DNA from 3 places in the Verrucosispora sp. WMMA2121 genome. Region 2 is predicted to be linked to each of the others. Evidence: riboswitches for the same ligand, from Rfam matches in the RefSeq annotation. Region 2 holds a riboswitch; each other region holds the start of a gene.
What was found. Region 2 has a riboswitch for FMN ahead of ribD (bifunctional diaminohydroxyphosphoribosylaminopyrimidine deaminase/5-amino-6-(5-phosphoribosylamino)uracil reductase RibD). Riboswitches for the same ligand answer to the same signal wherever they lie in the genome.
Positions count from the first base shown of each region.

Region 1: linked by a shared signal. The riboswitch ahead of ribD (bifunctional diaminohydroxyphosphoribosylaminopyrimidine deaminase/5-amino-6-(5-phosphoribosylamino)uracil reductase RibD) and the one ahead of ribD (bifunctional diaminohydroxyphosphoribosylaminopyrimidine deaminase/5-amino-6-(5-phosphoribosylamino)uracil reductase RibD) in region 2 are both predicted to bind FMN.
Region 3: linked by a shared signal. The riboswitch ahead of ribD (bifunctional diaminohydroxyphosphoribosylaminopyrimidine deaminase/5-amino-6-(5-phosphoribosylamino)uracil reductase RibD) and the one ahead of ribD (bifunctional diaminohydroxyphosphoribosylaminopyrimidine deaminase/5-amino-6-(5-phosphoribosylamino)uracil reductase RibD) in region 2 are both predicted to bind FMN.

Region 1 is NZ_JAPZBH010000006.1:19,598-27,335, forward strand. Features, by position in the region: gene O7605_RS09025 (phosphoribosyl-ATP diphosphatase) at 1-48, opposite strand, end outside; gene O7605_RS09030 (ABC transporter substrate-binding protein) at 186-1,046, shown strand; gene ribH (6,7-dimethyl-8-ribityllumazine synthase) at 1,154-1,654, opposite strand; gene O7605_RS09040 (bifunctional 3,4-dihydroxy-2-butanone-4-phosphate synthase/GTP cyclohydrolase II) at 1,660-2,922, opposite strand; gene O7605_RS09045 (riboflavin synthase) at 2,919-3,539, opposite strand; gene ribD (bifunctional diaminohydroxyphosphoribosylaminopyrimidine deaminase/5-amino-6-(5-phosphoribosylamino)uracil reductase RibD) at 3,542-4,603, opposite strand; FMN riboswitch at 4,752-4,924, opposite strand; gene O7605_RS09055 (response regulator) at 4,982-5,962, opposite strand; gene rpe (ribulose-phosphate 3-epimerase) at 5,964-6,644, opposite strand; gene O7605_RS09065 (septum formation family protein) at 6,891-7,738, shown strand, end outside.
Region 2 is NZ_JAPZBH010000005.1:66,213-73,950, reverse strand. Features, by position in the region: gene O7605_RS08925 (septum formation family protein) at 1-242, opposite strand, end outside; gene rpe (ribulose-phosphate 3-epimerase) at 489-1,169, shown strand; gene O7605_RS08915 (response regulator) at 1,171-2,151, shown strand; FMN riboswitch at 2,209-2,381, shown strand; gene ribD (bifunctional diaminohydroxyphosphoribosylaminopyrimidine deaminase/5-amino-6-(5-phosphoribosylamino)uracil reductase RibD) at 2,530-3,591, shown strand; gene O7605_RS08905 (riboflavin synthase) at 3,594-4,214, shown strand; gene O7605_RS08900 (bifunctional 3,4-dihydroxy-2-butanone-4-phosphate synthase/GTP cyclohydrolase II) at 4,211-5,473, shown strand; gene ribH (6,7-dimethyl-8-ribityllumazine synthase) at 5,479-5,979, shown strand; gene O7605_RS08890 (ABC transporter substrate-binding protein) at 6,087-6,947, opposite strand; gene O7605_RS08885 (phosphoribosyl-ATP diphosphatase) at 7,085-7,348, shown strand; gene hisG (ATP phosphoribosyltransferase) at 7,396-7,738, shown strand, end outside.
Region 3 is NZ_JAPZBH010000001.1:8,316-16,053, forward strand. Features, by position in the region: gene O7605_RS00055 (septum formation family protein) at 1-303, opposite strand, end outside; gene rpe (ribulose-phosphate 3-epimerase) at 550-1,230, shown strand; gene O7605_RS00065 (response regulator) at 1,232-2,212, shown strand; FMN riboswitch at 2,270-2,442, shown strand; gene ribD (bifunctional diaminohydroxyphosphoribosylaminopyrimidine deaminase/5-amino-6-(5-phosphoribosylamino)uracil reductase RibD) at 2,591-3,652, shown strand; gene O7605_RS00075 (riboflavin synthase) at 3,655-4,275, shown strand; gene O7605_RS00080 (bifunctional 3,4-dihydroxy-2-butanone-4-phosphate synthase/GTP cyclohydrolase II) at 4,272-5,534, shown strand; gene ribH (6,7-dimethyl-8-ribityllumazine synthase) at 5,540-6,040, shown strand; gene O7605_RS00090 (ABC transporter substrate-binding protein) at 6,148-7,008, opposite strand; gene O7605_RS00095 (phosphoribosyl-ATP diphosphatase) at 7,146-7,409, shown strand; gene hisG (ATP phosphoribosyltransferase) at 7,457-7,738, shown strand, end outside.

The DNA.
Region 1 (7,738 bases), on a different contig from region 2:
CGCGGCCTTGGCCTGCAACTCCGCGAACAACTCCTCGAACGTCTTCACGGAGACGGATTCTCGCAGTCGCCGAGGGTCGCCCCGAGCACCGGGTCGGTGGTGACCGGTGGACGGGACCGGCGCACCTGGCGGAGCGGTGGGACAACCCTTCGATCCTCGCCTATGTTGGTCGTACGCTGTCCGCCATGGTCACCACCCCGCGTACCCTCGCCTTCGCCTCCGCGGCGGCCGTCCTGCTCGCGGCCAGCGCCTGCACGCCGCAGGCCCAGCCCGCGCCCATGCCGACCGTGTCGATGGCGTGCGCCAAGGACAGCCTGCCCACCCAGTCGCCGGGCACCCTCACCGTCGCCACCGGCGAGCCGGCCGAGGCGCCGTGGTTCGTCGACGACCAGCCGGCCAACGGCAAGGGTTTCGAGTCCGCCGTCGCCTACGCGGTGGCGGAGCAGCTCGGCTACGCCCGCGACGACGTCACCTGGACCCGGGTGCCGTCCGACGCCGCCGTCGCCGCCGGGCCGAAGACCTTCGACTTCGGCATCGACAGGTACCCGATGACCGATGAGCACCGGCAGGCGGTCGACTTCTCCGCGCCGTACTACCTGGTCCGGCAGGCGGTGGTCGCGCTGGAGTCCTCCAAGATCGCCGACCGGAGGGCGCTGACCGAGCTGCGGGACGCCCGGCTCGGCGCCCGGACCGGCACGGCCGGCTACCAGGCCATCACCGATCTGGTCCGGCCGAAATCCGAACCGAGGACCTACAAGTCCGACGACGAGGCCACGAAGGCGCTGCGCGGCGGGCGGATCGACGGCCTGGTGGTGGACCTGCCCACCGCGTTCGACCTCACCGGCGGGGAGATCGACGACGCGGTGGTCGTCGGACAACTGCCCCAGGTGGGCAGCCCGGAGGCGTTCGGACTGCTGCTGGCAAAGGACTCGCCGCTGGCCGGCTGCGTCAGCGCGGCGGTCGGGCAACTCGCCGCCGAGGGCGTCCTCGAACAACTCGAACAACAGTGGCTCACCCAGGCCGCCAAGGCCCCCGACCTCACCTGACTCGGCCCTCCCCCGCCCTCCACCTCAAGTGTTGATCAAGAAGTTTTCGTCGCCCGAGCACGGTTTCTTGACGCGAACTTCTTGATCAACCGGGCAGGGGGTGGGGGTCAGGAGGTGAAGCCGACGCGCTGATTGGCGGAGGTGGCGACCTGGCGGATGGCCAGGGCGGCGTCGAGGGCGGCCACCGTCGACGACCAGCCCTTGTCCTCGGCGGAGTCGGGCAGGCCGGCGCGGTCGCGGGCCTGCTCGATGGTGTCCACGGTCAGCACGCCGTGGGCGACCGGCTTGCCCTCGTCCAGGGCGACCCGGGTCAGCCCGTCGGTGACCGACCGGCAGACGTAGTCGAAGTGGGCGGTGGCACCGCGCACCACCACGCCGAGGGCGACCACCACGTCGCAGCGCCGCGCCAGCGCCTGCGCCACCACCGGTAGTTCCACCGAGCCGGCCACCCGGGCCACCACCGCCCGGGCGCCGCACGCCTGCGCGGCGGCCACCGCCCGGTCGAGCATGTGGTCGGTCAGGTCACCGTGCCATTTTGCGGCGACCACACCGACGGTCATCCCGGCCGCGTCGACCGGAGCCGAACCCGGCTCCCCGAAACCCGCCATCTCGCCTACGCTCCGATCTCTGTGCCCGGCACCGTACGCCCCATCGGCGCTTCGGCGGCCTCGTCCAGCTGGTCCAGCAGGTGCCCCATCCGGTCCCGCTTGGTCCGCAGGTACCGTACGTTCTCCGGGTGCGGGCGCACCGGCAGCCCCTCGCGGCCGGTGATGGTCAGGCCGTAGCCCTCCAGCCCCGCCCGCTTGGCCGGGTTGTTGGTCAGCAGTCGCATCGAGCGCACCCCGAGGTCGTAGAGGATCTGCGCGCCGGTGCCGTAGTCGCGCGCGTCGGCCGGCAGCCCCAGGTCGAGGTTCGCGTCCACCGTGTCCCGGCCCTGGTCCTGCAACTGGTACGCCTGGAGCTTGTGCAGCAGCCCGATGCCGCGCCCCTCGTGGCCCCGCACGTAGAGCACCACGCCCCGTCCCTCGCGAGCCACCCGGTCCAGGGCGGCGTTGAGCTGCGGGCCGCAGTCACAGCGCACCGACGAGAAGACGTCACCGGTCAGGCACTCCGAGTGCACCCGGACCAGCACGTCGCGGCCGTCGCCGAGGTCGCCCATCACCAACGCCACGTGCTCGGCCGAGTCGTACTCGCTGCGGTAGCCCAGCGCCCGGAACACTCCGTGCTCGGTGGGCATCCGGGCGTCGGCGACCAGCTCGACCTGCTTCTCGGTACGCCGCCGGTAGGCGATCAGATCCGCGATGGTGACCAGGGTCAGCGAGTGCTCGGCGCAGAACTTCTCCAGGTCCGGCAGCCGCATCATGGTGCCGTCGTCGTTGACCAGTTCGCAGAGCACCCCGGCCGGGCGCAGCCCGGCCAGCCGGGTCAGGTCGACGGCCGCCTCGGTGTGCCCGGGACGGCGCAGCACCCCACCCGGACGGGCCCGCAGCGGCACCACGTGCCCGGGACGGGCCAGGTCCGTCGATCCGGTGGCCGGGTCGGCGAGCAGCCGGATGGTGTGCGCCCGGTCGGCCGCCGAGATGCCGGTGGTCACCCCCTCCCGCGCGTCGACGGTCACCGTGTACGCGGTCTGCCGCCGGTCCTGGTTGGTGTGGTGCATGGGCGGCAGGTCGAGCCGGTCGCACTCGCTCTCGGTGAGCGGTACGCAGATGAAGCCCGAGGTGTGCCGCACCGTGAAGGCCAGCAGTTCCGGGGTGGCCAGCTCGGCCGCGAAGATCAGGTCGCCCTCGTTCTCCCGGTCGGCGTCGTCGACCACCACGACCGGGCGGCCGGCGGCGATCTCGGCCAGGGCCTGCTCGATGTCGGCGAAGGTCATGCCGGCACCTCCGCCCCGTCGGCCGCGCGAGCGCCCAGCAGCCGCTCGACGTACTTGCCCAGCACGTCCACCTCCAGGTTGACCGGATCACCGACGGACCGGCTGCCGAGGGTGGTCGCCGACAGGGTGGTGGGGATCAGGCCGACGGTGAACCAGTCGTCGCCCACCTCGGCGACGGTCAGCGAAACCCCGTCGACGGTGATCGAGCCCTTCTCCACCACGTAGCGGGACAGCGCGGCGGGCAACCGGAACCGGACCGTCTCCCAGCGCGCCGCCGGCTCGCGGGAGAGCACCTCGCCCACGCCGTCCACGTGCCCCTGCACCAGGTGACCGCCGAGGCGGCCGCCCAGCGCGGCGGCCCGCTCCAGGTTGACCCGGTCGCCGGTACCCAGCGCGCCCAGCGCCGAGCGGCGCAGCGTCTCGCCCATCACGTCGGCGGTGAACACCCCGCCGTCGACCTCGACGACGGTCAGGCAGACGCCGTTGACCGCGATCGAGTCGCCGTGCCGTGCGTCGGAGGTGACCAGTGGGCCACGGACCGCTACCAGGGTCGAGTCCTCCGCCGTCGGGGTCATCCCGACGACCTCGCCCAGTTCCTCGACGATGCCGGTGAACATGCCTAGCCCTCCCTCTTCCGGGGCAGCGCGGTGATCCGCAGGTCGGGACCGACCTGCGTAACGTCGGTGAGTTCCAGGTCGATCGCCTCGGCGATGGTGCTCACACCCGCGTCGACGAGCGCGGCTGGCCCGGCGCCGAGCAGCCGGGGTGCGAGGTAGCCGACCACCCGGTCGACCAGGCCAGCGGCGAGGAACGCCCCGGCGAGCCGGGGGCCGCCCTCCAGCAGCACCGCCCGTATCCCCCGGGTGTGCAGGGCGGCGAGCAGCGCCGGCAGGTCCACCCCGCCGTCCGGGCCGGTGCCCACCTCGGCGGCGGTGGCCACCCAGGTGCGGGCGGCGCCGTCGCGGACCCGGGCGTCGTCCGGGGTACGCCCGGCCGAGTCGACCACCACGCGCAGCGGCTGCCGGATGGCCAGACTGCCGTCGCGCAGGTTGCGCACGGTGAGCCGGGGATCGTCGGCGAGGACCGTGCCGACGCCGACGACCACCGCGTCGACGGTGGCGCGCAGCGCGTGCACGTCCATCCGGGCAGCCTCGGAGGTGATCCACATGCTGGTGCCGTCGGCCGCCGCGGAACGACCGTCGAGGGTCGCCGCGTACTTCCAGATCACGTACGGCCAGCCTCGGCGCATGGCGGTCAGCCAGGCCACGTTGCCGGCCTCCGCCTCGGCCTCGCGGACGCCGACGTCGACCCGGATGCCGGCGGACTGCAACGTGGCCGCGCCGCCGGTGGCGACCGGGTTGGGATCCGGCACCGCGATGACGACCCGGGCCACCCCCGCCTGGACCAGCGCGGTGCTACAGGGGCTGGTGCGGCCGACGTGGTCGCAGGGTTCCAGGGTGACCACCGCCGTGCCACCCTTGGCCCGCTTGCCGGCCTGGGCCAGCGCGACGATCTCCGCGTGCGGTCCCCCGGCGTACGCGTGGAAGCCCTCGCCGACCACCTCACCGTCGGCGTCGAGCAGCACGCAGCCGACGACGGGATTGGGACTTGTGGTGCCGAGCCCGCGCGCCGCGAGTTCGATCGCCCGACGCATCGCCTCGTCCACGGAGACGCTCGCCATCGCCTGCCGTTGCCCTCTCGCTCGTACGCGCGGGCGGGGAGTTCGGCCAGGTGGCCACGGGCAGGCGGAGTCCGGGTACGGCACAGCCGCCCCGGTCGGGACGCGCGCACGCCGGAGCCCGGCGAGCCACACGGCCCCCTTCCGTCCCGCGCGCTGTCTCCCATCCGGACTGTCTGGGCGCGGACGAGCCGCCCCCAACCGTCGGCCCCGGATTCTCACCAGGTCCACCGGGCGGACGAACCGCTCCCGGGTCGCGGGCTTACCACGGTCGGACCGTGGATCACCGCCGGTTCGGAATTACACCGAGTCCCGCCAGCGCGTGGTGGGTACTGAGCAAAGTCTTACACGCCCGCCGGGGCGTCGGGGCACCCGGGCGAGCTACTTCACATGACGGTGACCGGGGTCGGCGACACCGCGACGACGGTCCACCGCCACGTACGAGCCGGGTTGGCTCTTGGCCACGGTCTTCATCTCGGAGGCGACCGTCATCGCCTCCAGCGGATCGGTGATGCGCTTGTCGGTGTCGGAGATCGCGACCCCGATGGAGAGGGTGACCAGCGCCGCCCGGCGGATGTTGCCGCGCCGGTCCTTCAACTCCACGTAACCGCGTTCCCGGTCGGTGGGATCGTAGAGGGCGTCCGCAGCCTTCTCGAAGTCCGCCGACACCCGCAGGGTGAGCGGCCGCACCTGCTCGGGCGTGCACACGAAGACGAAATCGTCGCCGCCGACGTGGCCGAGGAAGGCCGGCGGCAGGGCCACCGCGACCACCGCCCGGTGCAGGCTGCGGGCCAGCGCGGAGATGAAGCCGTCGCCCCGGACGAACCCGTACCGGTCGTTGACGCTCTTGAACCGGTCGATGTCGATGTAGCCGACGGCGTAGTCCGCGCCGCCACGGACCCGGTCAGCGATCTCCCGGCGGATCCGGCTGTTGCCCGGCAGGCCGGTCAGCGGGGAGACCTCCCGGAACTCCTTGTTGCGCCGCAGCGTGGAGCTGACCCGGGCGACCAACTCGGCGTTGTCGAAGGGCTTGACCAGGTAGTCGTCGGCGCCGGCGTTGAGCCCGTGAACCTTGTCCTGGGTCATTCCCTTAGCCGTCAACATGATCACCGGCAGGGCGGCGGTCATCGGGTCGGCGCGCAGACGTCGGGTCAGTTCCAGCCCGTCCACCCGGGGCATCATCAGGTCGACCACGGCCAGGTCCGGCCGCTGGCGTTCGATCAGCTCCAGTGCCTCCTGGCCGTCGGCGGCGAGGATCACGTCGAAGCCCTGCAGACGCAGGTTGAACTCGACGAAGCGGGCGATGTCCTCGTCGTCGTCGACGACGAGGATCACGTCCTTGCGATCGTCGGAGGTCTCCACGTCAGGCCCGGGTCGCCGCGCGCTCGGCCAGCCCGCGCAGCCGGCGTACCGCCTCGGCCGGGTCGTCGGCGCCGTAGACGGCGGTGCCGGCCACGAAGGCGTCGGCACCTGCCTCGGCCGCCTGTTCGATGGTGTCGGCGGCGATCCCGCCGTCGACCTCGATGCGCAGCTCCAGGTGGCCGGCGTCGACGTGCCGGCGCGCGGCGCGGACCTTGTCCAGCAACTGCGGGAGGAACCGCTGCCCGCCGAACCCGGCCTTGATGGTCATGACCAGCAGCGTGTCGAAGCTCGGCAGCAGGTCGAGGTACGGCTCGATCGGGGTGTCCCGGTCGATCGCCAGCCCCGCCTTGGCGCCCGCCGCCCGCAGGTCGCGGGCCAACGCCACCGGGTCGTCGCAGGCCTCGGCGTGGAAGGTGACGTTGTACGCCCCGGCGTCGGCGTAGCCAGGCGCCCAACGCCGCGGGTCGGTGATCATCAGGTGTACGTCGAAGGGCAGCTTGGTGGCGGCCCGCAGGCTCTGCACCACGGGCAGCCCGATGGTCAGGTTCGGCACGAAGTGGTTGTCCATGACGTCGACATGCAGCCAGTCCGCGGCGTCCTCGACGGCACGCACCTCTTCGGCGAGACGGGAGAAATCGGCGGCGAGGATGCTGGGCGCGACGATCGGCGGCGGTACGGTCACGGAGCCAGTGTACGAACGTGGCCAGCGGCCACGGCAGCGTGCCAGCAACCGGGACGCCTGGTGACCCGGAGGTGACCAATGGTGCAGAATGACCCCCTTCGAACCGGTGAAACGGAATGAAGCTCGGCTTCCACTGGCCAGACGACCCATTCGCGGCAACACTCCATCGGGGACGGTGACGGTATCGTGCAGGCCGGTGGGCGCGGGAGCCGGCAGCCGGGCGGCAGCTCCCGGAAAGGGCGGACGATGCGACGGTGGCTCGCGGCACTGGCGCTGGCCAGTGTGGCTGCGATGGTGCTCGGCGGCTGCGTGCGGCCGGGCGGAACCGACGGCGACCTCACCGACGACTGGCAGACACTGCGGGCACCCACGATGTTCGTCCCGGCCACCGACGCCTGCCTGCCCCGGATCACCTCGGTCGTGCAGGCGAGCACGTACGAGACCGTGGACTGCGCCCGCAACCACCTCGCCGAGACCATCCACGTCGGTACGTTCACCGACGACGACGCCGAGGGCGAGCGTCCGGAGCCGGGGTCGGCGGCGCTGCGTACCGCCCGGGCGGAGTGCGATCAGCGGGCCCGGCTGGTGCTCGGCGGTGACTGGCACACCGCCCGGTTGACGCTCAACATCGCCCTGCCGTCGGTGCCGGCCTGGAACGGCGGCGCCCGCTGGTTCCGGTGCGACCTGAGCGAGACCGACAGCATCGACAACACCCGGCCGGTCAACCGCACCGGCAGCCTGCGTGGCGCGCTGATCGGCGACTCACCGCTGGTGCATCGCTGCTTCGACCCGAAACTGATCGGCGACAGCCTGAACTACATGGCACCGGTGCTGTGCACCGAGCCGCACGGCGCGGAGTTCGTCGGTGTCTACGTCGAGCAGGACATGAGCTGGGAACAGTTCGTCGCCTCGGCCGGCCGGGCCCACAAACGGTGCATGGAGCTGATCGCCGCCTTCGCGGACGTGCCCAACAACGCCGACCTGCCCTACCGCGCCGGTTCCATCTTCTACCCGCCCTCGCAGCGGGAGTGGGAGGAGGGCGACCGGGGGGTGCGGTGCATCCTGTGGAGCGACGACCGCAAGCTCACCGGCTC
Region 2 (7,738 bases):
CCGACGTGGATGGTCTCGGCGAGGTGGTTGCGGGCGCAGTCCACGGTCTCGTACGTGCTCGCCTGCACGACCGAGGTGATCCGGGGCAGGCAGGCGTCGGTGGCCGGGACGAACATCGTGGGTGCCCGCAGTGTCTGCCAGTCGTCGGTGAGGTCGCCGTCGGTTCCGCCCGGCCGCACGCAGCCGCCGAGCACCATCGCAGCCACACTGGCCAGCGCCAGTGCCGCGAGCCACCGTCGCATCGTCCGCCCTTTCCGGGAGCTGCCGCCCGGCTGCCGGCTCCCGCGCCCACCGGCCTGCACGATACCGTCACCGTCCCCGATGGAGTGTTGCCGCGAATGGGTCGTCTGGCCAGTGGAAGCCGAGCTTCATTCCGTTTCACCGGTTCGAAGGGGGTCATTCTGCACCATTGGTCACCTCCGGGTCACCAGGCGTCCCGGTTGCTGGCACGCTGCCGTGGCCGCTGGCCACGTTCGTACACTGGCTCCGTGACCGTACCGCCGCCGATCGTCGCGCCCAGCATCCTCGCCGCCGATTTCTCCCGTCTCGCCGAAGAGGTGCGTGCCGTCGAGGACGCCGCGGACTGGCTGCATGTCGACGTCATGGACAACCACTTCGTGCCGAACCTGACCATCGGGCTGCCCGTGGTGCAGAGCCTGCGGGCCGCCACCAAGCTGCCCTTCGACGTACACCTGATGATCACCGACCCGCGGCGTTGGGCGCCTGGCTACGCCGACGCCGGGGCGTACAACGTCACCTTCCACGCCGAGGCCTGCGACGACCCGGTGGCGTTGGCCCGCGACCTGCGGGCGGCGGGCGCCAAGGCGGGGCTGGCGATCGACCGGGACACCCCGATCGAGCCGTACCTCGACCTGCTGCCGAGCTTCGACACGCTGCTGGTCATGACCATCAAGGCCGGGTTCGGCGGGCAGCGGTTCCTCCCGCAGTTGCTGGACAAGGTCCGCGCCGCGCGCCGGCACGTCGACGCCGGCCACCTGGAGCTGCGCATCGAGGTCGACGGCGGGATCGCCGCCGACACCATCGAACAGGCGGCCGAGGCAGGTGCCGACGCCTTCGTGGCCGGCACCGCCGTCTACGGCGCCGACGACCCGGCCGAGGCGGTACGCCGGCTGCGCGGGCTGGCCGAGCGCGCGGCGACCCGGGCCTGACGTGGAGACCTCCGACGATCGCAAGGACGTGATCCTCGTCGTCGACGACGACGAGGACATCGCCCGCTTCGTCGAGTTCAACCTGCGTCTGCAGGGCTTCGACGTGATCCTCGCCGCCGACGGCCAGGAGGCACTGGAGCTGATCGAACGCCAGCGGCCGGACCTGGCCGTGGTCGACCTGATGATGCCCCGGGTGGACGGGCTGGAACTGACCCGACGTCTGCGCGCCGACCCGATGACCGCCGCCCTGCCGGTGATCATGTTGACGGCTAAGGGAATGACCCAGGACAAGGTTCACGGGCTCAACGCCGGCGCCGACGACTACCTGGTCAAGCCCTTCGACAACGCCGAGTTGGTCGCCCGGGTCAGCTCCACGCTGCGGCGCAACAAGGAGTTCCGGGAGGTCTCCCCGCTGACCGGCCTGCCGGGCAACAGCCGGATCCGCCGGGAGATCGCTGACCGGGTCCGTGGCGGCGCGGACTACGCCGTCGGCTACATCGACATCGACCGGTTCAAGAGCGTCAACGACCGGTACGGGTTCGTCCGGGGCGACGGCTTCATCTCCGCGCTGGCCCGCAGCCTGCACCGGGCGGTGGTCGCGGTGGCCCTGCCGCCGGCCTTCCTCGGCCACGTCGGCGGCGACGATTTCGTCTTCGTGTGCACGCCCGAGCAGGTGCGGCCGCTCACCCTGCGGGTGTCGGCGGACTTCGAGAAGGCTGCGGACGCCCTCTACGATCCCACCGACCGGGAACGCGGTTACGTGGAGTTGAAGGACCGGCGCGGCAACATCCGCCGGGCGGCGCTGGTCACCCTCTCCATCGGGGTCGCGATCTCCGACACCGACAAGCGCATCACCGATCCGCTGGAGGCGATGACGGTCGCCTCCGAGATGAAGACCGTGGCCAAGAGCCAACCCGGCTCGTACGTGGCGGTGGACCGTCGTCGCGGTGTCGCCGACCCCGGTCACCGTCATGTGAAGTAGCTCGCCCGGGTGCCCCGACGCCCCGGCGGGCGTGTAAGACTTTGCTCAGTACCCACCACGCGCTGGCGGGACTCGGTGTAATTCCGAACCGGCGGTGATCCACGGTCCGACCGTGGTAAGCCCGCGACCCGGGAGCGGTTCGTCCGCCCGGTGGACCTGGTGAGAATCCGGGGCCGACGGTTGGGGGCGGCTCGTCCGCGCCCAGACAGTCCGGATGGGAGACAGCGCGCGGGACGGAAGGGGGCCGTGTGGCTCGCCGGGCTCCGGCGTGCGCGCGTCCCGACCGGGGCGGCTGTGCCGTACCCGGACTCCGCCTGCCCGTGGCCACCTGGCCGAACTCCCCGCCCGCGCGTACGAGCGAGAGGGCAACGGCAGGCGATGGCGAGCGTCTCCGTGGACGAGGCGATGCGTCGGGCGATCGAACTCGCGGCGCGCGGGCTCGGCACCACAAGTCCCAATCCCGTCGTCGGCTGCGTGCTGCTCGACGCCGACGGTGAGGTGGTCGGCGAGGGCTTCCACGCGTACGCCGGGGGACCGCACGCGGAGATCGTCGCGCTGGCCCAGGCCGGCAAGCGGGCCAAGGGTGGCACGGCGGTGGTCACCCTGGAACCCTGCGACCACGTCGGCCGCACCAGCCCCTGTAGCACCGCGCTGGTCCAGGCGGGGGTGGCCCGGGTCGTCATCGCGGTGCCGGATCCCAACCCGGTCGCCACCGGCGGCGCGGCCACGTTGCAGTCCGCCGGCATCCGGGTCGACGTCGGCGTCCGCGAGGCCGAGGCGGAGGCCGGCAACGTGGCCTGGCTGACCGCCATGCGCCGAGGCTGGCCGTACGTGATCTGGAAGTACGCGGCGACCCTCGACGGTCGTTCCGCGGCGGCCGACGGCACCAGCATGTGGATCACCTCCGAGGCTGCCCGGATGGACGTGCACGCGCTGCGCGCCACCGTCGACGCGGTGGTCGTCGGCGTCGGCACGGTCCTCGCCGACGATCCCCGGCTCACCGTGCGCAACCTGCGCGACGGCAGTCTGGCCATCCGGCAGCCGCTGCGCGTGGTGGTCGACTCGGCCGGGCGTACCCCGGACGACGCCCGGGTCCGCGACGGCGCCGCCCGCACCTGGGTGGCCACCGCCGCCGAGGTGGGCACCGGCCCGGACGGCGGGGTGGACCTGCCGGCGCTGCTCGCCGCCCTGCACACCCGGGGGATACGGGCGGTGCTGCTGGAGGGCGGCCCCCGGCTCGCCGGGGCGTTCCTCGCCGCTGGCCTGGTCGACCGGGTGGTCGGCTACCTCGCACCCCGGCTGCTCGGCGCCGGGCCAGCCGCGCTCGTCGACGCGGGTGTGAGCACCATCGCCGAGGCGATCGACCTGGAACTCACCGACGTTACGCAGGTCGGTCCCGACCTGCGGATCACCGCGCTGCCCCGGAAGAGGGAGGGCTAGGCATGTTCACCGGCATCGTCGAGGAACTGGGCGAGGTCGTCGGGATGACCCCGACGGCGGAGGACTCGACCCTGGTAGCGGTCCGTGGCCCACTGGTCACCTCCGACGCACGGCACGGCGACTCGATCGCGGTCAACGGCGTCTGCCTGACCGTCGTCGAGGTCGACGGCGGGGTGTTCACCGCCGACGTGATGGGCGAGACGCTGCGCCGCTCGGCGCTGGGCGCGCTGGGTACCGGCGACCGGGTCAACCTGGAGCGGGCCGCCGCGCTGGGCGGCCGCCTCGGCGGTCACCTGGTGCAGGGGCACGTGGACGGCGTGGGCGAGGTGCTCTCCCGCGAGCCGGCGGCGCGCTGGGAGACGGTCCGGTTCCGGTTGCCCGCCGCGCTGTCCCGCTACGTGGTGGAGAAGGGCTCGATCACCGTCGACGGGGTTTCGCTGACCGTCGCCGAGGTGGGCGACGACTGGTTCACCGTCGGCCTGATCCCCACCACCCTGTCGGCGACCACCCTCGGCAGCCGGTCCGTCGGTGATCCGGTCAACCTGGAGGTGGACGTGCTGGGCAAGTACGTCGAGCGGCTGCTGGGCGCTCGCGCGGCCGACGGGGCGGAGGTGCCGGCATGACCTTCGCCGACATCGAGCAGGCCCTGGCCGAGATCGCCGCCGGCCGCCCGGTCGTGGTGGTCGACGACGCCGACCGGGAGAACGAGGGCGACCTGATCTTCGCGGCCGAGCTGGCCACCCCGGAACTGCTGGCCTTCACGGTGCGGCACACCTCGGGCTTCATCTGCGTACCGCTCACCGAGAGCGAGTGCGACCGGCTCGACCTGCCGCCCATGCACCACACCAACCAGGACCGGCGGCAGACCGCGTACACGGTGACCGTCGACGCGCGGGAGGGGGTGACCACCGGCATCTCGGCGGCCGACCGGGCGCACACCATCCGGCTGCTCGCCGACCCGGCCACCGGATCGACGGACCTGGCCCGTCCCGGGCACGTGGTGCCGCTGCGGGCCCGTCCGGGTGGGGTGCTGCGCCGTCCCGGGCACACCGAGGCGGCCGTCGACCTGACCCGGCTGGCCGGGCTGCGCCCGGCCGGGGTGCTCTGCGAACTGGTCAACGACGACGGCACCATGATGCGGCTGCCGGACCTGGAGAAGTTCTGCGCCGAGCACTCGCTGACCCTGGTCACCATCGCGGATCTGATCGCCTACCGGCGGCGTACCGAGAAGCAGGTCGAGCTGGTCGCCGACGCCCGGATGCCCACCGAGCACGGAGTGTTCCGGGCGCTGGGCTACCGCAGCGAGTACGACTCGGCCGAGCACGTGGCGTTGGTGATGGGCGACCTCGGCGACGGCCGCGACGTGCTGGTCCGGGTGCACTCGGAGTGCCTGACCGGTGACGTCTTCTCGTCGGTGCGCTGTGACTGCGGCCCGCAGCTCAACGCCGCCCTGGACCGGGTGGCTCGCGAGGGACGGGGCGTGGTGCTCTACGTGCGGGGCCACGAGGGGCGCGGCATCGGGCTGCTGCACAAGCTCCAGGCGTACCAGTTGCAGGACCAGGGCCGGGACACGGTGGACGCGAACCTCGACCTGGGGCTGCCGGCCGACGCGCGCGACTACGGCACCGGCGCGCAGATCCTCTACGACCTCGGGGTGCGCTCGATGCGACTGCTGACCAACAACCCGGCCAAGCGGGCGGGGCTGGAGGGCTACGGCCTGACCATCACCGGCCGCGAGGGGCTGCCGGTGCGCCCGCACCCGGAGAACGTACGGTACCTGCGGACCAAGCGGGACCGGATGGGGCACCTGCTGGACCAGCTGGACGAGGCCGCCGAAGCGCCGATGGGGCGTACGGTGCCGGGCACAGAGATCGGAGCGTAGGCGAGATGGCGGGTTTCGGGGAGCCGGGTTCGGCTCCGGTCGACGCGGCCGGGATGACCGTCGGTGTGGTCGCCGCAAAATGGCACGGTGACCTGACCGACCACATGCTCGACCGGGCGGTGGCCGCCGCGCAGGCGTGCGGCGCCCGGGCGGTGGTGGCCCGGGTGGCCGGCTCGGTGGAACTACCGGTGGTGGCGCAGGCGCTGGCGCGGCGCTGCGACGTGGTGGTCGCCCTCGGCGTGGTGGTGCGCGGTGCCACCGCCCACTTCGACTACGTCTGCCGGTCGGTCACCGACGGGCTGACCCGGGTCGCCCTGGACGAGGGCAAGCCGGTCGCCCACGGCGTGCTGACCGTGGACACCATCGAGCAGGCCCGCGACCGCGCCGGCCTGCCCGACTCCGCCGAGGACAAGGGCTGGTCGTCGACGGTGGCCGCCCTCGACGCCGCCCTGGCCATCCGCCAGGTCGCCACCTCCGCCAATCAGCGCGTCGGCTTCACCTCCTGACCCCCACCCCCTGCCCGGTTGATCAAGAAGTTCGCGTCAAGAAACCGTGCTCGGGCGACGAAAACTTCTTGATCAACACTTGAGGTGGAGGGCGGGGGAGGGCCGAGTCAGGTGAGGTCGGGGGCCTTGGCGGCCTGGGTGAGCCACTGTTGTTCGAGTTGTTCGAGGACGCCCTCGGCGGCGAGTTGCCCGACCGCCGCGCTGACGCAGCCGGCCAGCGGCGAGTCCTTTGCCAGCAGCAGTCCGAACGCCTCCGGGCTGCCCACCTGGGGCAGTTGTCCGACGACCACCGCGTCGTCGATCTCCCCGCCGGTGAGGTCGAACGCGGTGGGCAGGTCCACCACCAGGCCGTCGATCCGCCCGCCGCGCAGCGCCTTCGTGGCCTCGTCGTCGGACTTGTAGGTCCTCGGTTCGGATTTCGGCCGGACCAGATCGGTGATGGCCTGGTAGCCGGCCGTGCCGGTCCGGGCGCCGAGCCGGGCGTCCCGCAGCTCGGTCAGCGCCCTCCGGTCGGCGATCTTGGAGGACTCCAGCGCGACCACCGCCTGCCGGACCAGGTAGTACGGCGCGGAGAAGTCGACCGCCTGCCGGTGCTCATCGGTCATCGGGTACCTGTCGATGCCGAAGTCGAAGGTCTTCGGCCCGGCGGCGACGGCGGCGTCGGACGGCACCCGGGTCCAGGTGACGTCGTCGCGGGCGTAGCCGAGCTGCTCCGCCACCGCGTAGGCGACGGCGGACTCGAAACCCTTGCCGTTGGCCGGCTGGTCGTCGACGAACCACGGCGCCTCGGCCGGCTCGCCGGTGGCGACGGTGAGGGTGCCCGGCGACTGGGTGGGCAGGCTGTCCTTGGCGCACGCCATCGACACGGTCGGCATGGGCGCGGGCTGGGCCTGCGGCGTGCAGGCGCTGGCCGCGAGCAGGACGGCCGCCGCGGAGGCGAAGGCGAGGGTACGCGGGGTGGTGACCATGGCGGACAGCGTACGACCAACATAGGCGAGGATCGAAGGGTTGTCCCACCGCTCCGCCAGGTGCGCCGGTCCCGTCCACCGGTCACCACCGACCCGGTGCTCGGGGCGACCCTCGGCGACTGCGAGAATCCGTCTCCGTGAAGACGTTCGAGGAGTTGTTCGCGGAGTTGCAGGCCAAGGCCGCGGCCGGCACCCCCGGCTCGGGCACGGTCGCCGCACTGGAGAAGGGCGTGCACTTCATCGGCAAGAAGGTCGTCGAGGAGGCCGCCGAGTCGTGGATGGCCGCCGAGCACGAGGGGCCCGAGCGCACCGCGGAGGAGATCTCCCAGCTGCTCTACCAGGTCCAGGTGCTGATGCTCGCCAGTGGTCTGGACCTGAAGGACGTCTACCGACATCTGTGAGTGCCCCCGCCGTCGACCAGAGACCCGATCGAAGGAGCACTCCCGTCATGCTGCGTGTCGCCGTACCCAACAAGGGCGCGCTGGCCGATTCGGCCGCCCAGATGCTGCGTGAGGCGGGCTACCGCCAGCGCACCGACACCAAGGACCTGGTCTGCCGTGACCAGGCGAACGACATCGAATTCTTCTACCTGCGCCCGAAGGACATCGCGACCTACGTCGGCTCCGGTGACCTGGACGTCGGCATCACCGGCCGGGACCTGCTCATCGACTCCGGTGCGCCGGCCGAGGAGGTGGTCGACCTGAACTTCGGGCGGGCCACCTTCCGGTTCGCCGCCCGTCCGGACGACGTCGACGACGTACGGGAGCTGGGCGGGCACCGGATCGCCACCG
Region 3 (7,738 bases), on a different contig from region 2:
ACGCAGCGCCGCCGACCCCGGCTCCGGACGCTCGCCCTCGGCGTCGTCGTCGGTGAACGTACCGACGTGGATGGTCTCGGCGAGGTGGTTGCGGGCGCAGTCCACGGTCTCGTACGTGCTCGCCTGCACGACCGAGGTGATCCGGGGCAGGCAGGCGTCGGTGGCCGGGACGAACATCGTGGGTGCCCGCAGTGTCTGCCAGTCGTCGGTGAGGTCGCCGTCGGTTCCGCCCGGCCGCACGCAGCCGCCGAGCACCATCGCAGCCACACTGGCCAGCGCCAGTGCCGCGAGCCACCGTCGCATCGTCCGCCCTTTCCGGGAGCTGCCGCCCGGCTGCCGGCTCCCGCGCCCACCGGCCTGCACGATACCGTCACCGTCCCCGATGGAGTGTTGCCGCGAATGGGTCGTCTGGCCAGTGGAAGCCGAGCTTCATTCCGTTTCACCGGTTCGAAGGGGGTCATTCTGCACCATTGGTCACCTCCGGGTCACCAGGCGTCCCGGTTGCTGGCACGCTGCCGTGGCCGCTGGCCACGTTCGTACACTGGCTCCGTGACCGTACCGCCGCCGATCGTCGCGCCCAGCATCCTCGCCGCCGATTTCTCCCGTCTCGCCGAAGAGGTGCGTGCCGTCGAGGACGCCGCGGACTGGCTGCATGTCGACGTCATGGACAACCACTTCGTGCCGAACCTGACCATCGGGCTGCCCGTGGTGCAGAGCCTGCGGGCCGCCACCAAGCTGCCCTTCGACGTACACCTGATGATCACCGACCCGCGGCGTTGGGCGCCTGGCTACGCCGACGCCGGGGCGTACAACGTCACCTTCCACGCCGAGGCCTGCGACGACCCGGTGGCGTTGGCCCGCGACCTGCGGGCGGCGGGCGCCAAGGCGGGGCTGGCGATCGACCGGGACACCCCGATCGAGCCGTACCTCGACCTGCTGCCGAGCTTCGACACGCTGCTGGTCATGACCATCAAGGCCGGGTTCGGCGGGCAGCGGTTCCTCCCGCAGTTGCTGGACAAGGTCCGCGCCGCGCGCCGGCACGTCGACGCCGGCCACCTGGAGCTGCGCATCGAGGTCGACGGCGGGATCGCCGCCGACACCATCGAACAGGCGGCCGAGGCAGGTGCCGACGCCTTCGTGGCCGGCACCGCCGTCTACGGCGCCGACGACCCGGCCGAGGCGGTACGCCGGCTGCGCGGGCTGGCCGAGCGCGCGGCGACCCGGGCCTGACGTGGAGACCTCCGACGATCGCAAGGACGTGATCCTCGTCGTCGACGACGACGAGGACATCGCCCGCTTCGTCGAGTTCAACCTGCGTCTGCAGGGCTTCGACGTGATCCTCGCCGCCGACGGCCAGGAGGCACTGGAGCTGATCGAACGCCAGCGGCCGGACCTGGCCGTGGTCGACCTGATGATGCCCCGGGTGGACGGGCTGGAACTGACCCGACGTCTGCGCGCCGACCCGATGACCGCCGCCCTGCCGGTGATCATGTTGACGGCTAAGGGAATGACCCAGGACAAGGTTCACGGGCTCAACGCCGGCGCCGACGACTACCTGGTCAAGCCCTTCGACAACGCCGAGTTGGTCGCCCGGGTCAGCTCCACGCTGCGGCGCAACAAGGAGTTCCGGGAGGTCTCCCCGCTGACCGGCCTGCCGGGCAACAGCCGGATCCGCCGGGAGATCGCTGACCGGGTCCGTGGCGGCGCGGACTACGCCGTCGGCTACATCGACATCGACCGGTTCAAGAGCGTCAACGACCGGTACGGGTTCGTCCGGGGCGACGGCTTCATCTCCGCGCTGGCCCGCAGCCTGCACCGGGCGGTGGTCGCGGTGGCCCTGCCGCCGGCCTTCCTCGGCCACGTCGGCGGCGACGATTTCGTCTTCGTGTGCACGCCCGAGCAGGTGCGGCCGCTCACCCTGCGGGTGTCGGCGGACTTCGAGAAGGCTGCGGACGCCCTCTACGATCCCACCGACCGGGAACGCGGTTACGTGGAGTTGAAGGACCGGCGCGGCAACATCCGCCGGGCGGCGCTGGTCACCCTCTCCATCGGGGTCGCGATCTCCGACACCGACAAGCGCATCACCGATCCGCTGGAGGCGATGACGGTCGCCTCCGAGATGAAGACCGTGGCCAAGAGCCAACCCGGCTCGTACGTGGCGGTGGACCGTCGTCGCGGTGTCGCCGACCCCGGTCACCGTCATGTGAAGTAGCTCGCCCGGGTGCCCCGACGCCCCGGCGGGCGTGTAAGACTTTGCTCAGTACCCACCACGCGCTGGCGGGACTCGGTGTAATTCCGAACCGGCGGTGATCCACGGTCCGACCGTGGTAAGCCCGCGACCCGGGAGCGGTTCGTCCGCCCGGTGGACCTGGTGAGAATCCGGGGCCGACGGTTGGGGGCGGCTCGTCCGCGCCCAGACAGTCCGGATGGGAGACAGCGCGCGGGACGGAAGGGGGCCGTGTGGCTCGCCGGGCTCCGGCGTGCGCGCGTCCCGACCGGGGCGGCTGTGCCGTACCCGGACTCCGCCTGCCCGTGGCCACCTGGCCGAACTCCCCGCCCGCGCGTACGAGCGAGAGGGCAACGGCAGGCGATGGCGAGCGTCTCCGTGGACGAGGCGATGCGTCGGGCGATCGAACTCGCGGCGCGCGGGCTCGGCACCACAAGTCCCAATCCCGTCGTCGGCTGCGTGCTGCTCGACGCCGACGGTGAGGTGGTCGGCGAGGGCTTCCACGCGTACGCCGGGGGACCGCACGCGGAGATCGTCGCGCTGGCCCAGGCCGGCAAGCGGGCCAAGGGTGGCACGGCGGTGGTCACCCTGGAACCCTGCGACCACGTCGGCCGCACCAGCCCCTGTAGCACCGCGCTGGTCCAGGCGGGGGTGGCCCGGGTCGTCATCGCGGTGCCGGATCCCAACCCGGTCGCCACCGGCGGCGCGGCCACGTTGCAGTCCGCCGGCATCCGGGTCGACGTCGGCGTCCGCGAGGCCGAGGCGGAGGCCGGCAACGTGGCCTGGCTGACCGCCATGCGCCGAGGCTGGCCGTACGTGATCTGGAAGTACGCGGCGACCCTCGACGGTCGTTCCGCGGCGGCCGACGGCACCAGCATGTGGATCACCTCCGAGGCTGCCCGGATGGACGTGCACGCGCTGCGCGCCACCGTCGACGCGGTGGTCGTCGGCGTCGGCACGGTCCTCGCCGACGATCCCCGGCTCACCGTGCGCAACCTGCGCGACGGCAGTCTGGCCATCCGGCAGCCGCTGCGCGTGGTGGTCGACTCGGCCGGGCGTACCCCGGACGACGCCCGGGTCCGCGACGGCGCCGCCCGCACCTGGGTGGCCACCGCCGCCGAGGTGGGCACCGGCCCGGACGGCGGGGTGGACCTGCCGGCGCTGCTCGCCGCCCTGCACACCCGGGGGATACGGGCGGTGCTGCTGGAGGGCGGCCCCCGGCTCGCCGGGGCGTTCCTCGCCGCTGGCCTGGTCGACCGGGTGGTCGGCTACCTCGCACCCCGGCTGCTCGGCGCCGGGCCAGCCGCGCTCGTCGACGCGGGTGTGAGCACCATCGCCGAGGCGATCGACCTGGAACTCACCGACGTTACGCAGGTCGGTCCCGACCTGCGGATCACCGCGCTGCCCCGGAAGAGGGAGGGCTAGGCATGTTCACCGGCATCGTCGAGGAACTGGGCGAGGTCGTCGGGATGACCCCGACGGCGGAGGACTCGACCCTGGTAGCGGTCCGTGGCCCACTGGTCACCTCCGACGCACGGCACGGCGACTCGATCGCGGTCAACGGCGTCTGCCTGACCGTCGTCGAGGTCGACGGCGGGGTGTTCACCGCCGACGTGATGGGCGAGACGCTGCGCCGCTCGGCGCTGGGCGCGCTGGGTACCGGCGACCGGGTCAACCTGGAGCGGGCCGCCGCGCTGGGCGGCCGCCTCGGCGGTCACCTGGTGCAGGGGCACGTGGACGGCGTGGGCGAGGTGCTCTCCCGCGAGCCGGCGGCGCGCTGGGAGACGGTCCGGTTCCGGTTGCCCGCCGCGCTGTCCCGCTACGTGGTGGAGAAGGGCTCGATCACCGTCGACGGGGTTTCGCTGACCGTCGCCGAGGTGGGCGACGACTGGTTCACCGTCGGCCTGATCCCCACCACCCTGTCGGCGACCACCCTCGGCAGCCGGTCCGTCGGTGATCCGGTCAACCTGGAGGTGGACGTGCTGGGCAAGTACGTCGAGCGGCTGCTGGGCGCTCGCGCGGCCGACGGGGCGGAGGTGCCGGCATGACCTTCGCCGACATCGAGCAGGCCCTGGCCGAGATCGCCGCCGGCCGCCCGGTCGTGGTGGTCGACGACGCCGACCGGGAGAACGAGGGCGACCTGATCTTCGCGGCCGAGCTGGCCACCCCGGAACTGCTGGCCTTCACGGTGCGGCACACCTCGGGCTTCATCTGCGTACCGCTCACCGAGAGCGAGTGCGACCGGCTCGACCTGCCGCCCATGCACCACACCAACCAGGACCGGCGGCAGACCGCGTACACGGTGACCGTCGACGCGCGGGAGGGGGTGACCACCGGCATCTCGGCGGCCGACCGGGCGCACACCATCCGGCTGCTCGCCGACCCGGCCACCGGATCGACGGACCTGGCCCGTCCCGGGCACGTGGTGCCGCTGCGGGCCCGTCCGGGTGGGGTGCTGCGCCGTCCCGGGCACACCGAGGCGGCCGTCGACCTGACCCGGCTGGCCGGGCTGCGCCCGGCCGGGGTGCTCTGCGAACTGGTCAACGACGACGGCACCATGATGCGGCTGCCGGACCTGGAGAAGTTCTGCGCCGAGCACTCGCTGACCCTGGTCACCATCGCGGATCTGATCGCCTACCGGCGGCGTACCGAGAAGCAGGTCGAGCTGGTCGCCGACGCCCGGATGCCCACCGAGCACGGAGTGTTCCGGGCGCTGGGCTACCGCAGCGAGTACGACTCGGCCGAGCACGTGGCGTTGGTGATGGGCGACCTCGGCGACGGCCGCGACGTGCTGGTCCGGGTGCACTCGGAGTGCCTGACCGGTGACGTCTTCTCGTCGGTGCGCTGTGACTGCGGCCCGCAGCTCAACGCCGCCCTGGACCGGGTGGCTCGCGAGGGACGGGGCGTGGTGCTCTACGTGCGGGGCCACGAGGGGCGCGGCATCGGGCTGCTGCACAAGCTCCAGGCGTACCAGTTGCAGGACCAGGGCCGGGACACGGTGGACGCGAACCTCGACCTGGGGCTGCCGGCCGACGCGCGCGACTACGGCACCGGCGCGCAGATCCTCTACGACCTCGGGGTGCGCTCGATGCGACTGCTGACCAACAACCCGGCCAAGCGGGCGGGGCTGGAGGGCTACGGCCTGACCATCACCGGCCGCGAGGGGCTGCCGGTGCGCCCGCACCCGGAGAACGTACGGTACCTGCGGACCAAGCGGGACCGGATGGGGCACCTGCTGGACCAGCTGGACGAGGCCGCCGAAGCGCCGATGGGGCGTACGGTGCCGGGCACAGAGATCGGAGCGTAGGCGAGATGGCGGGTTTCGGGGAGCCGGGTTCGGCTCCGGTCGACGCGGCCGGGATGACCGTCGGTGTGGTCGCCGCAAAATGGCACGGTGACCTGACCGACCACATGCTCGACCGGGCGGTGGCCGCCGCGCAGGCGTGCGGCGCCCGGGCGGTGGTGGCCCGGGTGGCCGGCTCGGTGGAACTACCGGTGGTGGCGCAGGCGCTGGCGCGGCGCTGCGACGTGGTGGTCGCCCTCGGCGTGGTGGTGCGCGGTGCCACCGCCCACTTCGACTACGTCTGCCGGTCGGTCACCGACGGGCTGACCCGGGTCGCCCTGGACGAGGGCAAGCCGGTCGCCCACGGCGTGCTGACCGTGGACACCATCGAGCAGGCCCGCGACCGCGCCGGCCTGCCCGACTCCGCCGAGGACAAGGGCTGGTCGTCGACGGTGGCCGCCCTCGACGCCGCCCTGGCCATCCGCCAGGTCGCCACCTCCGCCAATCAGCGCGTCGGCTTCACCTCCTGACCCCCACCCCCTGCCCGGTTGATCAAGAAGTTCGCGTCAAGAAACCGTGCTCGGGCGACGAAAACTTCTTGATCAACACTTGAGGTGGAGGGCGGGGGAGGGCCGAGTCAGGTGAGGTCGGGGGCCTTGGCGGCCTGGGTGAGCCACTGTTGTTCGAGTTGTTCGAGGACGCCCTCGGCGGCGAGTTGCCCGACCGCCGCGCTGACGCAGCCGGCCAGCGGCGAGTCCTTTGCCAGCAGCAGTCCGAACGCCTCCGGGCTGCCCACCTGGGGCAGTTGTCCGACGACCACCGCGTCGTCGATCTCCCCGCCGGTGAGGTCGAACGCGGTGGGCAGGTCCACCACCAGGCCGTCGATCCGCCCGCCGCGCAGCGCCTTCGTGGCCTCGTCGTCGGACTTGTAGGTCCTCGGTTCGGATTTCGGCCGGACCAGATCGGTGATGGCCTGGTAGCCGGCCGTGCCGGTCCGGGCGCCGAGCCGGGCGTCCCGCAGCTCGGTCAGCGCCCTCCGGTCGGCGATCTTGGAGGACTCCAGCGCGACCACCGCCTGCCGGACCAGGTAGTACGGCGCGGAGAAGTCGACCGCCTGCCGGTGCTCATCGGTCATCGGGTACCTGTCGATGCCGAAGTCGAAGGTCTTCGGCCCGGCGGCGACGGCGGCGTCGGACGGCACCCGGGTCCAGGTGACGTCGTCGCGGGCGTAGCCGAGCTGCTCCGCCACCGCGTAGGCGACGGCGGACTCGAAACCCTTGCCGTTGGCCGGCTGGTCGTCGACGAACCACGGCGCCTCGGCCGGCTCGCCGGTGGCGACGGTGAGGGTGCCCGGCGACTGGGTGGGCAGGCTGTCCTTGGCGCACGCCATCGACACGGTCGGCATGGGCGCGGGCTGGGCCTGCGGCGTGCAGGCGCTGGCCGCGAGCAGGACGGCCGCCGCGGAGGCGAAGGCGAGGGTACGCGGGGTGGTGACCATGGCGGACAGCGTACGACCAACATAGGCGAGGATCGAAGGGTTGTCCCACCGCTCCGCCAGGTGCGCCGGTCCCGTCCACCGGTCACCACCGACCCGGTGCTCGGGGCGACCCTCGGCGACTGCGAGAATCCGTCTCCGTGAAGACGTTCGAGGAGTTGTTCGCGGAGTTGCAGGCCAAGGCCGCGGCCGGCACCCCCGGCTCGGGCACGGTCGCCGCACTGGAGAAGGGCGTGCACTTCATCGGCAAGAAGGTCGTCGAGGAGGCCGCCGAGTCGTGGATGGCCGCCGAGCACGAGGGGCCCGAGCGCACCGCGGAGGAGATCTCCCAGCTGCTCTACCAGGTCCAGGTGCTGATGCTCGCCAGTGGTCTGGACCTGAAGGACGTCTACCGACATCTGTGAGTGCCCCCGCCGTCGACCAGAGACCCGATCGAAGGAGCACTCCCGTCATGCTGCGTGTCGCCGTACCCAACAAGGGCGCGCTGGCCGATTCGGCCGCCCAGATGCTGCGTGAGGCGGGCTACCGCCAGCGCACCGACACCAAGGACCTGGTCTGCCGTGACCAGGCGAACGACATCGAATTCTTCTACCTGCGCCCGAAGGACATCGCGACCTACGTCGGCTCCGGTGACCTGGACGTCGGCATCACCGGCCGGGACCTGCTCATCGACTCCGGTGCGCCGGCCGAGGAGGTGGTCGACCTGAACTTCGGGCGGGCCACCTTCCGGTTC